4 regions of the Vreelandella janggokensis genome follow, and region 1 is predicted to be linked to each of the others. Evidence: predicted binding sites of a transcription regulator. Region 1 holds the regulator's gene; each other region holds the start of a gene.
The links. The regulator sigma-54, encoded in region 1, starts transcription at its own class of promoters, with help from an activator protein. The targets are predictions, from matches to a motif close to TGGCACNNNNNTTGCTNT.

Region 1 (3,117 bases):
GTACTGCCGAGGCGTTCACGACCAATCAAACGGCTGAACACTTCCTGGCTGTCGAGGCTGGGAATGTTTTGTGCGATAAAGGTGCTGAAAAACTCCAGCACCCGTTTTTTGCTGCCCCCGGGCACATCGTAGAGAACGCGTTCCGGGGGGAGGATTGTGGCCAACGTCATTGAATTAACGCACACCTGCGCCCTGGGCGCGGGCTTGTGCTTTTTCCTTATGCTTAACGAGCTGTCGATCAATCTTGTCCGCCAGGGCGTCGATGGCGGCGTACATGTCATTATCGAGGGCCTCGGCATGCAAGTCAGCTCCTGCCGCGTGGAGTGTGCAGGCGGCCTGTTGACGCTCTTTTTCGACCGAGAGCGTTACCTGCACGGTGGTGATGTTGTCGTAATGGCGCTCAACGCGTTCCAGCTTTTCGTTGACATAGTCACGCAAGGCGTCAGTCAGATCTACATGATGACCGGTGATATTGACTTGCATTGACGTACTCCTTATCCGTCGGACTGTCCTTCGATTGTAACCCTTTTTGGCGTTAAGCAAAGCCCTTGTGTTGAGTTTCCGTTTGCTTAACGTAAGCGACGCCGTTCGCTGGACGAAGGGATGCCCATGCCTTCGCGGTATTTGGCAACCGTGCGACGTGCTACGTGGATGCCGGCTTCCTCCAGCAGGGTGACCAGACGGCTATCTGACAAAGGTTTGCCGGGGGGTTCTTCCTGAATCAGTTTTTTGAGTCGAGCGCGTATGGCCGTGCTGGAGTGGCTGTCGCCGTCCTGGCCACTGATCTGGCTGGAAAAGAAGTATTTAAGCTCGAAAATTCCCCGCGGTGTATGGATGAACTTCTGGGTGGTGACGCGAGAGATGGTCGACTCATGCATCTCTACCGCATCGGCAATATCGGCCAGTATAAGCGGTTTCATGGCCTCTTCGCCGTGTTCGAGAAAGCCGATCTGGCGAGTGATGATTTCGCGGCCGACGCGTAACAGGGTGTCGTTGCGGCTGGAGAGGCTTTTGATCAGCCAGCGGGCTTCCTGCAAGTGATCCTTGAGGAACTGGTTATCATGACTCTTGTCGGCGCGCTTGATCAGGCTAGCGTAGTCGGGTTGAATCCTGAGCTTGGGTAAGGCCTCTGGGTTGAGTTCGAGGTGCCAGCCTTCGTTATCGTGGCGAACCACCAGGTCGGGAATCACGTAGCTATCGTCAGTGGCGCTGTAAACGCTGCCGGGGCGCGGGTCCAGGCTTCTGATCAGTTGGATGACGTCATCGAGTTGCACATCGTCCAGGCCGAGTCTTCGCTTGAGGAGGCGCTGATCATTTTTACCCAGCGCTTCAAGGAACTGGCGAACCAGACGCCGCGCAGGAATCAGCAGCGGTGTGTCACCGGGTAGTGCGGCGAGCTGAAGCATCAGGCATTCGCGAAGATCGCGGGCGAAGATGCCGGTGGGCTCGAACTGTTGCAGTCGCAGTAGAATGGTTTCAACCTCGCGCTGGCTGAGGCCTTCCACGCCCTGGTCTCGCAGTCCTTCGCGGATATCGGCAAGGGGCTGGGTGAGATAGCCGTTAGCATCCAGTGCGTCAATCAGGCTCTCGGCCACCAACTGTTCACGTTGGCTCAAATCGGTCATGGCGAGTTGCCAGAGGAGGTGGCCATGCAGCGTTTGCCCGGTGGCCTGGCGCTCGAAGTCAGGCCCCTCGCTACTTGTGCTGCCACTGCCCATCGTATCCTGATAGGTATCTGACCAGTCGCTATCGACGGATAGCTCCTTGGGAATGCTATCTGCCCACTCGCTTGCTTCCGGCTCGCTGTCAGCTTGCTCGCTTTCGCTGAACTCATCTTCCTGCTCGAGCATGGGGTTGGCGTCAAGCGCTTGCTGGATTTCTTGGCGTAAATCGAGCGTTGATAGCTGTAGCAGGGCAATTGCCTGCTGCAGCTGGGGTGTCATGGTGAGCTGAGTGCCGATCCGCAGTTGAAGAGAAGCTTTCATGACCATCTGAGAACCACTCGTTTATCGGAAAGCATCCACCCTAGTGCGAGTTGTGTTTGGGTGCAAGTGCAATAAGTATGCCATCGGCAATAAATATGCCATTGATGGCTTTAGAGACGGAAATCAGCACCTAGGTAAACGTCACGCACCTCCTGATTGTCAAGAATGGCGGCCGGCGAACCGCTGGCGATAATATGCCCGTCGCCGACGATATACGCCACATCGCAAATATCCAGCGTTTCACGCACGTTATGATCGGTAATCAATACGCCAATACCTCGCTCCTTCAAGGCGCGGATGATCGACTTGATATCGCCCACGGAGATGGGGTCTACACCTGCAAAAGGCTCATCAAGCAGGATGAACGCAGGCTCTGTCGCGAGGGACCGGGCGATCTCGACGCGGCGCCGTTCGCCTCCGGAAAGGCTCATGCCCATATTGTCGCGGATGTGGGTAATATGGAACTCTTCCAGGAGTGTTTCCAGGCGTGCTTCGCGTCCGGCTCGATCCAGGTCGTGACGGGTTTGTAAAATGGCCATGATGTTGTCGGCGACGGAGAGTTTGCGAAAGATCGACGCCTCCTGGGGCAAATAGCCAATGCCTGCCTTGGCACGCTCGTGCATGGGTGCTCGGGAAAGGTCCAGGCTATCAATCCCGACGCTGCCTGCATCTGCCTTGACCAGGCCGACAATCATGTAGAATGAAGTGGTTTTACCGGCGCCGTTGGGGCCGAGCAAACCGACGATGCTGCCTTGTGAGATATCCAGGTTGATGTCTTTTACGACGCGTCGGCGCTTGTAGCTTTTCGCCAAATGGCGGGCGTATAGCGTTTGTGTTGCGCTGTTGTCGGCAACTGCCATCAGGCTCTCCTTATCCCTCGGGTTGCAGCGTCATGCGGATGCGCTGCGACTCTTGATTGTCGACGTCGGAGCGCGCCTTGACGAACTCGCGGTCGATAAAGTATTCCAGCCGCCCCCCGGTGAAGCGGTCGCCTTGCTGGATGATTTCCGCCTGGTCAATCAACTCGACGCGTCGCTCGGCGACATGGTAGATCACCCTTCGACCCCAGCCTTCCATCGGGCCATCCTGGTCTTCGGGTTGCCGCCGCAAATAGGCCCGTTCGCCCAGCGCC
Region 2 (3,117 bases), on a different contig from region 1:
CACCGTGTCGTCGGCCCGCTGGCTTTGGCCCATGCCGTCGCGGATAACCTTGCCGCCGCCGAATTTCACTTCGTCGCCGTAGTGGGTAGCGTCCTTTTCGACTTCAATCCACAGTTCGGTGTCGCCCAGCCGCACACGGTCACCCACCGTGGGGCCGTACATATCGGCGTAGGCCTGCCGACTGATCTTGTTGTCCGGTTTCATTGCTTACCTCCATCAAGCGCACCCATCACATCGCCGCGGAAGCCATAAATTTCCCGCTTACCGACATACGGGATCAAGGTAACTTCGCGGGTCTGGCCGGGCTCGAAGCGAATTGCCGTGCCCGCCGCGACGTCCAGGCGATAGCCACGTGACTTGTCACGGTCAAACACCAGCGCCGGGTTGGCCTCGGCAAAATGATAGTGCGACCCCACCTGAATCGGCCGGTCACCGGTATTGGCCACCTCGACGCTGATACGCTCGCGGCCCGCGCACAGCTCGATATCGCCGTCTTTTAACTGATACTGTCCTGGAATCATTGGGCCGGGAATCATGGCAGCCTCCTGAGTGCTGATAGCTAGTTGATCGGGGTGTGGACGGTCACGAGTTTGGTGCCGTCGGGGAAAGTGGCTTCCACCTGCACCTCGTCGACCATCTCGGCCACCCCTTCCATCACGTCGTCGCGGCTTAATATCTCGCGGCCGTAGCTCATCAGGTCGGCCACGCTGCGACCGTCACGGGCGCCTTCCATGATTTCAAAGCTGATCAGCGCGACCGCTTCGGGGTAGTTGAGTTTCAGGCCGCGTGCGCGACGGCGCTCGGCAAGCTGGGCGGCTGAAAACAGTAATAGCTTGTCTTTGTCTCTCGGGGTTAATTCCATAGGGCGTCTCCGTTAGCGAGTTATTAGGTTAGCCAAATTCTCGGTGTGTGCGCTTCACGCTCGATCCAAAGGGGGCGCAGTAGATGCCAGGCCTGCTCGCACAGCGCCCAGGCTTCATTGCGGGCGTTGCCCAGATAGCGCAGCAACAATACGCCGTGGCGCACGGTAACGGCCCAGCGGGGGTTGTCAGGCAGCGCTTCGCGCAGGGCCTCGATAGCCCCCGCCACATCGGCTATGCCCACTGCCCAGAGCGTCGCCTGTACCGTCGCGCCCCCTTGCCCCCAGCGCCCGGTAAAGCGCGGGTGCAAAGGGTCGAGGGGCTGGCGCTCCAGCCACAGCGGCTTGCCGTCCAAGGTCAAACGAAAGTGCTGCTCAATGCGTCCCGACACATAGGGCAGCTCGCTCGCCGGGCGGCCCAGCGCCATCATTTCCCAGCCCAGGCAGCGGGCACTGCCGTGAAGGTCAATCTGCGTATACTGCTCGCCTCTGGAGCCGTCAAAGGCAATGGTTTCCTGGGGCAGCCATTCAAGGGTCGCGCCGTCGTCAACGCTTAGACAGGTGTGCTGGGTCCAGGCGACGCCTTGGCTGTCAGCTTTATAGAGCTTGTTGGCGGCGGGTGTCGTCAGCAGCGCGTGAGTGCCGTTTTCCACATGTGCCTGGATGGTCAACGCATCACCGCTCACCAACCCACCCGGCGGGTGCAGCAGATAAACGTGACAGGCCTCACCCCGGCCTTCCGGGTAAAAAGGCCGCTGTACCCGTAATGGCCCCGAGTGGCGCGACTGCACCATACGGGTGACTCCTTGGCGATGGGCAAAGCGCAGCGCCAGCGATGCCGCCCAGTGGCGTTGTGCATCAAAGCGGTGTCCGGAGGTGTCATCCAATCTTGCAGGTTCACTCAGCAGCATGAGGCGTTTTCGCTTCCTTGTTGGCGCATGACTGACTTTCCAATGCAAAGAATGCGCCAAAATGGTGAAAACCGACTGACTAGCCCAGCGAGTGGCTACCATCGCAACGTGGTGGTCGAAATCCCGTCATAAAAATGCACCCAAAAGAAACACCGGATCCCTTCGCGCACAAATAAGGTGCAAAATGCGCCTTATCTCTTGCCGCGACGCGACCCAAGCCGCTTGCCTGCGATAACAATGTGACAAATGACCGCGTTTTCAGGGCTGTGCATGCAACCACTTTCCGCTACCATCTAACCTTTGCCCTACCCACAGCTTTTACACTGTGCTTTTCAGGTAACCCTCCGTGCAGCTACGTCGTTCAGCAAATACCGCCTGGTATCGCTCCTCACATAACCCATTACTCAGTTACCGCCAACACGGTTCTCCTCACGATCGCCTTGTTCAGCGGCCGTTTTTCAAAACTATCCGCCAAGCACCCATGGCTCGGTGGCGAGGAGTTTGAGTATGCCGACAACCTCTCAGCAGGCAGGCAAGCGTCATGCCTCTGACCTCTATCGCGCCGTTTGGCGTTGGCACTTCTATGCAGGCCTGTTGGTACTGCCGTTTATGATCACCCTGGCGATGACGGGTGGGCTGTACCTTTTCAAAGACGAGTTGGACGCGCTGATACACGCCGATATGAAGCGCGTGGCCGTTCAAGAGGCGACGCAACCGCCCTCTTCGCTGATCAGCGCGGCCCTGACGGCTCACCCCGGTACAGCCGTCAAATTCACTGACCCCGCTACCCCGGAAAGCTCGGCGGAGATCACTGTCAAAACGGCGGGAGGCGAGCGTTTGGCGGTTTACGTCAACCCGTATACCACGAATGTGCTGGGAGCGCTGGATGACCGTGGCACGGTGATGTGGACCGTTCGTTACCTGCACAGTTTGAAATACTTTGGACCCACTGCACGCAAACTGATTGAAATCGCCGGCGGCTGGTCAATCTTGCTGGTGCTTACCGGCCTTTACCTATGGTGGCCACGCCGTAAAGGCGCTGGGGGTGTCGTCAGCGTGCGCGGCAAACCCAAAAGCCGGACGTTCTGGCGCGATACCCATGCTGTTACCGGCCTTTTTGTCGGTGCCTTTATTGTGTTTCTCGCCATCACTGGCATGCCGTGGTCGGGCGTCTGGGGTGCGCAGGTCAACCAGTGGGCCAACGGCAATAACTTTGGCTACCCGTCGGGCGTGCGCGTGGAAGTCCCCATGTCAGACACCCGTCTGAGTGACCAGAGCTCGACCACCTGGTCGCTAGAGCAGGCGCAACTGCCCGAGTCCTCCACATCGTCTACCTCCATGACACCA
Region 3 (3,117 bases), on a different contig from region 1:
CTCGCTACGCCAAGAAGCCGATCGTGATTGATACCCCGGTAACCATAGCGGGCATGAGTTTCGGGGCCTTATCAGCACAGGCAAAAGAAGCCCTGGGGCGCGGCGCATCAGAGGTGGGCACGTCAACGACCACTGGCGATGGAGGCATGACTGCCGAAGAGCGTGGCCAGTCCACTAAACTGGTTTATCAGTATCTGCCGTCGCGTTACGGTATGAACCCTGATGACCTGCGCAAAGCCGATGCCATTGAGATCGTGCTGGGCCAAGGCGCCAAGCCGGGTGGCGGTGGCATGTTGTTGGGGCAGAAAATCTCGGATCGCGTCGCACAGATGCGCAACCTGCCCATGGGTATCGACCAGCGTAGCGCTTGCCGTCACCCTGATTGGACCGGCCCGGACGACCTAGCCATTAAGATCGCTGAGCTGCGTGAGATCACCGATTGGCAGGTGCCTATCTATATTAAAGTGGGTGCCACTCGTACCTACTATGACGTCAAGCTCGCCGTCAAAGCGGGCGCCGATGTGGTGGTGCTCGACGGTATGCAGGGCGGAACGGCGGCAACCCAGGATGTGTTTATTGAACATGTAGGCATTCCCACCATGGCTGCCATTCCGCAAGCCGCCCAGGCGCTGCAGGAAATGGGGGTTCATCGTGAAGTGCAGTTGATCGTTTCAGGTGGGATACGTAACGGTGCTGACGTTGCCAAAGCCATTGCCCTGGGGGCTGACGCTGTGGCAATCGGTACCGCGGCATTGATCGCGCTTGGCGATAATCACCCGCGCTACGAAGAAGAGTACCAGAAGCTCGGGTCTGCAGCGGGCTACTATGATGACTTCCAGGAAGGCAAATGCCCAGCGGGTATTTCCACCCAGGATCCCGAACTGAGCAAGCGTCTGGATCCGGTGGCTGCCGGTAAGCGGTTAGCTAACTATCTGCGAGTAATAACGCTAGAGGCGCAGACACTAGCAAGAGCCTGTGGAAAATCTCATCTCCATAACCTGGAACCGGAAGATTTGGTCGCTTTAAATATCGAAGCCGCAGCGATGGCCAGGGTTCCGCTTGCCGGTACCAACTGGATTCCAGGGCAACAATTCTAAGCCATGCGCGTTCAAGGACAAGGCACCGTTATATAGCATGTAGCCTTCACCTGTTACGGGTGAGGGCTTTTTAATGTGATTTTGCACCAAAAGGTGCTGTTTAAAACCTAAAAATCACTAAAACGGCTCGTGGTTATCATGCGTGGCTTCTACGTGTTTGGCAATCAAGCGTTTTGTTTCTTGGCATGAATAATGCTTCTTTAAATACTTTTTAGTAAAAGAGCTGAAAGAGCACTGGCGTGATTGCTGCTTTTACAAGCGCTTCGCTTAGCAGAAAAGGGGGTAAGTGATTATGCCCGACCATTTCAACTTACAACGTTAATGATTGTTTAAGGGGAATAAAATGAATGAATTAAGTTTAGAACTTAGTTATGCGCTGGATACTTTCTATTTTCTAGTCTGTACGGTGTTTGTCATGTTTATGGCCTGCGGCTTTGCCATGTTGGAGTCAGGGCTCGTCAGGTCGAAGAACACCGTCGAAATACTCACCAAGAATGCGATGTTGTATTCGGTGGCCTGTATCGTCTTTCTGATAGTGGGCTATAACGTGATGTATCCCGCTAACCCGATCAGTAGCGTGATCCCTGGCCTGGATTTCATGTTGGGCAGTGATCATAGCTTGTCGGATATTTCCGCTGGGGAGGGGGCGCCTTATTACTCTTCCATGGCCGACTTTATTTTCCAGGCAGTGTTTGCGGCAGCCACCATGTCAATTGTTTCTGGGGCGATTGCTGAACGTATGAAACTGTGGCCGTTTTTGATTTTTGCCGTGTTCATGGTGGGGGTGATTTACCCGGTGAATGGCTTTTGGAAGTGGGGCGGTGGCTTCCTTGATGAGATGGGCTTCCAGGATTTTGCCGGGTCTGTCGTTGTGCACATGGCGGGCGCCTCTGCCGCGCTGGCTGCTGTCTTGCTGGTCGGCCCGCGCAAGGGGCGGTTTGGCCCCAATGGCGAAGTCAGGGCTATTCCGGGAGCCAACCTACCCATTGCCATGCTGGGCATGTTCATTTTGTGGATGGGCTGGTTTGGGTTCAATGGCGGTTCAATGCTGAAAATTGCCAGCGTAGATGATGCCAATGCGGTCGCCCGTATCTTCGTCAACACCAATACGGCCGCAGCATCAGGCATGGTAGCGGCCGCGCTGCTCTACCGTTTGATATTTGGTAAAGCGGATATGACCATGGTGATAAACGGCGCGCTAGCCGGACTGGTATCGATTACCGCGGAGCCACTCTTGCCCAACCCAGGAATGGCAGTAGTGATTGGTGCTATTGGTGGTGTTGCGGTGGTGTTCTCTGTATTGGGGCTTGATCGGTTGAAAATCGACGACCCCGTCGGCGCCATTTCAGTACACGGAAGTGCTGGCGTTTGGGGGATACTGGCCGTCGTCCTTACGAATCCAGAGGCGGCTTTCATGACCCAACTGATCGGCGCCGCTGTTGTCTTTGCCTGGATGTTTGGGGCTAGTTTGCTCGTTTTGTGGATTATCCGTATGACGATGGGTCTTCGCGTCAGCGAACAAGAAGAGTTCGAAGGAATGGATATTCACGAATGCGGTATGTCTGCCTATCCCGAATTTGCTTCTTCCAATACTCAGGAAACGGGCGCGGAGGATAAGCGGGATAAGCCTGCTAAGAATAGGTTATCCGAGAAAAAACCAGCTTTGCGCTAATGTGTTAAATAACACCAAGAACTCTTGGTAAAGCGCTGTGAGTTCTTGGTTTCTTTTTGCGCGAATGAATGAAGAGCTTATCGATATATGAAACTAACTATTATAAGCCCTCCAAAATGACGACATCTACATCAGCAGCACCCTCGCGTGCTGCTTTGGCGCGTTGATATTCTTCAGAGTGATAGCAGGCTAGGGCCTGCTCGTAACTGGGAAATTCCATGATCACACTGCGGGTATGAGAAGTATTCCCTTCCAAAGTGACTCGTTCGCTGCCCCGGGCCAGGAAGTTGGCACCGTATTGCGCAAGTGCTGAAGGTGCTAAGGCCTGATACTCAGCATAACGTCTTG
Region 4 (3,117 bases), 350 kb from region 1:
AGAGGCCTTTATGACGGGGCGCAGGGCCAATCACCGGCTTCATATCCGGAAGACACGGGCGTGCGCCCTTCCAGGCGGCTTCATCAAGACGTTCACCCAGCGGAAAAATACGTCGTGCAGCGCTTTCCGCCGCGCTTAGCTGGCCTTCATGAGCCGGTGACTCAAGGCGGTCCAGCTCGGCACCAGTGGTCAGACGGATGCCTGCATTCATGGGCGCCAGCAAGTAGCCCACCTCGGCATCCATCAACCAGTACTGCAACCGAGCCGGTGCTTGAGTGGCATAATGCATGTGATAGCCCCGTTTGACGAAGGTCGGGAAGCGGTAGCCCAGCCCTTTGAGCCACTCGCCTGACCAGGGTCCCAGTGCCATTACGACATCATCTGCCACCACTTCTCCATCGCTGGTCGTCACACGCCACTGGGTTTCACGCTGGGTGACCGACTGAACATCACTTTGCACAACGCGTCCGCCATTGGCGACAAATGACGCCGCGTAGGCAGCCACCAGCGCGCCTGGGTCGGCGACTGTCCAGGAATCAAGCCAATGAATGGCCCCAATGATGTCATCGCCAAGGTCGGGCTGCTTGTCTCGCAATGCCTGTCGATCCAACACTTGAAATTGCACATCGTAGAGGTCCCGCATTTCTTCGGCCTCTTTTGCGCGCGCGGCCAGCTTCTCCGGGGTTCTATATATCTCCAGCCAACCTTGACGACGCACCAAGTCCTCGACCCCCGCGGCCTCAATCATCGGCTCATGGGTTTTAAGACACAGCTGAATCAAGGAGGCATATTCCGGCACGATCTGCCGGTAGCGACGCGGCGAAGAATGATGCCAATAGCTCAATAACGGCGATGCCGCCTCCAGCATCCCGCCGGTACGATAGCGAATATCCACGCGCCGATTGGGCAATACGCTCAGGATAGTTTTCAAATCGCGAGGAAAGGGATACGGTTTTACCGCTTCACGTTGGATAATACCGGCATTGCCAAAGGATGTTTCCCGGCCTGGCTGGCGCCGGTCCATCAGGGTGACCTGAATACCCCGCTGCTGCAGTTGCCATGCAATGCTGACACCTACCATACCTGCCCCTAACACCACTGCATGACGCGACATTGAAACACCCTCCGATCTGCAAATTACACGACACGCGGGCTCGTTACACCGCACGCCTATTTATCTAAAAAATAGCACTGATAAAGAACCATTAATACAGTCCAAAAAACTGTTTTTAATAGATAAATCAGAAATTAATATCGCCTTAAGCACAAAAATCGACAGCGCCCGACATTGCGGCACAGCAATTGCTTGGCCTTATTACCGGGTGAATCATCATCAGGGCAAAGAACATTAATTCAGCACTGTCTTAACAACCTTTGCATAGCGCCATGCACCGAAAAGGTGCGTGCCACGCACCAAAAATACCAAGGACACCGCCATGCCGCTCTCACCCATTGTCGACACCGAACTGCTCGATACGCTGTGGGTATTATGGGCAGCCGCGCTGGTATTTGTCATGCAGGCGGGGTTTTTATGCCTGGAAGCCGGCACAACCCGCAGCAAAAACGCCATCAATGTCGCAATGAAGAATATTGCGGATTTTGCCATCGCATTGAGCATCTTCTGGCTAGTGGGCTTCGGGTTGATGTTCGGCGTTTCGGAAGGCGGCTGGTTGGGCACAAGCCTGTTCGGGTGGCAGCTCAACTCCGTATCGAGTTGGGTAATCACGTTGTTTATCTTTCAAGCCATGTTCTGTGCTACCGCTGCAACCATTGTGGCGGGTGCCGTCGCCGAAAGAATGCCATTTTTTGCCTACCTATGGACCGCCCTCTGGATAGCGCTACTCATCTACCCCGTATTTGGACACTGGGCATGGGGCGGTCTATTGGGAGGCGAAAGCGGCTGGCTCGCCTCGCTGGGTTTTGTCGATTTTGCCGGCTCAACCGTCGTTCACAGCGTGGGGGGCTGGGTCGCGCTTGCAGCCGTCCTCGCCATCGGCCCTCGCCAGGGACGCTTCAACCAAAACCAACCTCCCACCGCCTTCCCGGCAGGCAACCTTCCCCTTGCCATGTTAGGGGCATTGTTCATGATACTCGGCTGGTTTGGCTTCAACGGCGGCAGCACGCTGGCTGTTAACAATCAGGTACCTGGCATTCTTGCCAATACCGTCCTGGGCGCCGCCGGTGGCATTTTATCCGCCATGCTGATGGGCTGGCGAAGCCGCCGCTATGCTGACGTCATGTATGCCATCAACGGCGCCATTGCCGGGCTGGTCGCTGTTACCGCAGGCGCCCATGCGATTTCGATGTCGGCAGCACTGGGGCTCGGGGCTGTCAGCGGCGTTCTGATGGTGGTCACCAGTGAATGGCTACTCAACCACCGCATCGATGATGCCGTAGGCGCTATTCCGGCGCATTTGATTCCCGGCATTTGGGGCACGCTCGCTCTGCCCTGGATAGCCAACCCCAAGGCACTGGCCACGGGACTGAGCACCTTGGAGCAGGCAGGCGTTCAATTGCTGGGCGTCGTTGTCTGCGGACTCTGGAGCTTTGGTATTGCGTGGCTGCTGTTTCGTATCTCGGGGCGCTATTTTCCACTTCGCGTTAGCGCTGAAGATGAAAAAATGGGCCTCAACCTCGCCGAGCACGGTACCCATAACGAACTGACTCAATTACTGGAACACATGCGCCGTCATGAGCAGCAGGGCGACATGCGCCAGCGCATCGAGGCAGATCCTTTTTCTGAAGTTGGCGAAATAGCGGCAGGCTACAACCGCGTCGCCGCGGCACTGGAAAGCGCTATCGGGCATACCCGTGTGATGCTGCACAACCTGCGCGACGGCGTGCTTACCTGGCAAGCCAATGGGCTGCTAACCAGCCTTAACCCCGGAGCCGAACAGCTGTTCGGCGTTCAAGCCGAGCAAATGATAGATACCCCCGTCAGCCGCTTACTGGATAGCCGAAACCTGGCACCGGGTGAGCGTCACGAGATTAAACTGCGCTCCGCCACTCAGGAAATCCGCTACCTGGAAATTCAGGTAAGCGAAGGTGCCAGTGGCTCGGCCTCCGAACGTTCCGGCATGGTGCGTGACATTACCGAACGCAAGCGCCTGCAGGAGC

Region 2: the regulator sigma-54 is predicted to act here: its motif matches at 1,812-1,829, upstream of QC816_RS08125 (urease accessory protein UreD).
Region 3: the regulator sigma-54 is predicted to act here: its motif matches at 1,279-1,296, upstream of QC816_RS08900 (ammonium transporter).
Region 4: the regulator sigma-54 is predicted to act here: its motif matches at 1,292-1,309, upstream of amt (ammonium transporter).

Annotation. Positions count from the first base shown of each region.
Region 1 is NZ_JARWAJ010000001.1:949,623-952,739, forward strand. Features, by position in the region: gene QC816_RS04280 (PTS sugar transporter subunit IIA) at 1-170, opposite strand, end outside; gene hpf (ribosome hibernation-promoting factor, HPF/YfiA family) at 175-483, opposite strand; gene QC816_RS04290 (RNA polymerase factor sigma-54) at 570-1,991, opposite strand; gene lptB (LPS export ABC transporter ATP-binding protein) at 2,096-2,845, opposite strand; gene lptA (lipopolysaccharide transport periplasmic protein LptA) at 2,856-3,117, opposite strand, start outside.
Region 2 is NZ_JARWAJ010000002.1:291,805-294,921, reverse strand. Features, by position in the region: gene ureC (urease subunit alpha) at 1-204, opposite strand, end outside; gene QC816_RS08135 (urease subunit beta) at 201-521, opposite strand; gene QC816_RS08130 (urease subunit gamma) at 560-862, opposite strand; gene QC816_RS08125 (urease accessory protein UreD) at 886-1,770, opposite strand; gene QC816_RS08120 (PepSY-associated TM helix domain-containing protein) at 2,278-3,117, shown strand, end outside.
Region 3 is NZ_JARWAJ010000002.1:462,559-465,675, forward strand. Features, by position in the region: gene QC816_RS08895 (FMN-binding glutamate synthase family protein) at 1-1,097, shown strand, start outside; gene QC816_RS08900 (ammonium transporter) at 1,441-2,769, shown strand; gene QC816_RS08905 (DUF1330 domain-containing protein) at 2,870-3,117, opposite strand, start outside.
Region 4 is NZ_JARWAJ010000001.1:1,297,255-1,300,371, reverse strand. Features, by position in the region: gene QC816_RS05925 (NAD(P)/FAD-dependent oxidoreductase) at 1-1,114, opposite strand, end outside; gene amt (ammonium transporter) at 1,437-3,117, shown strand, end outside.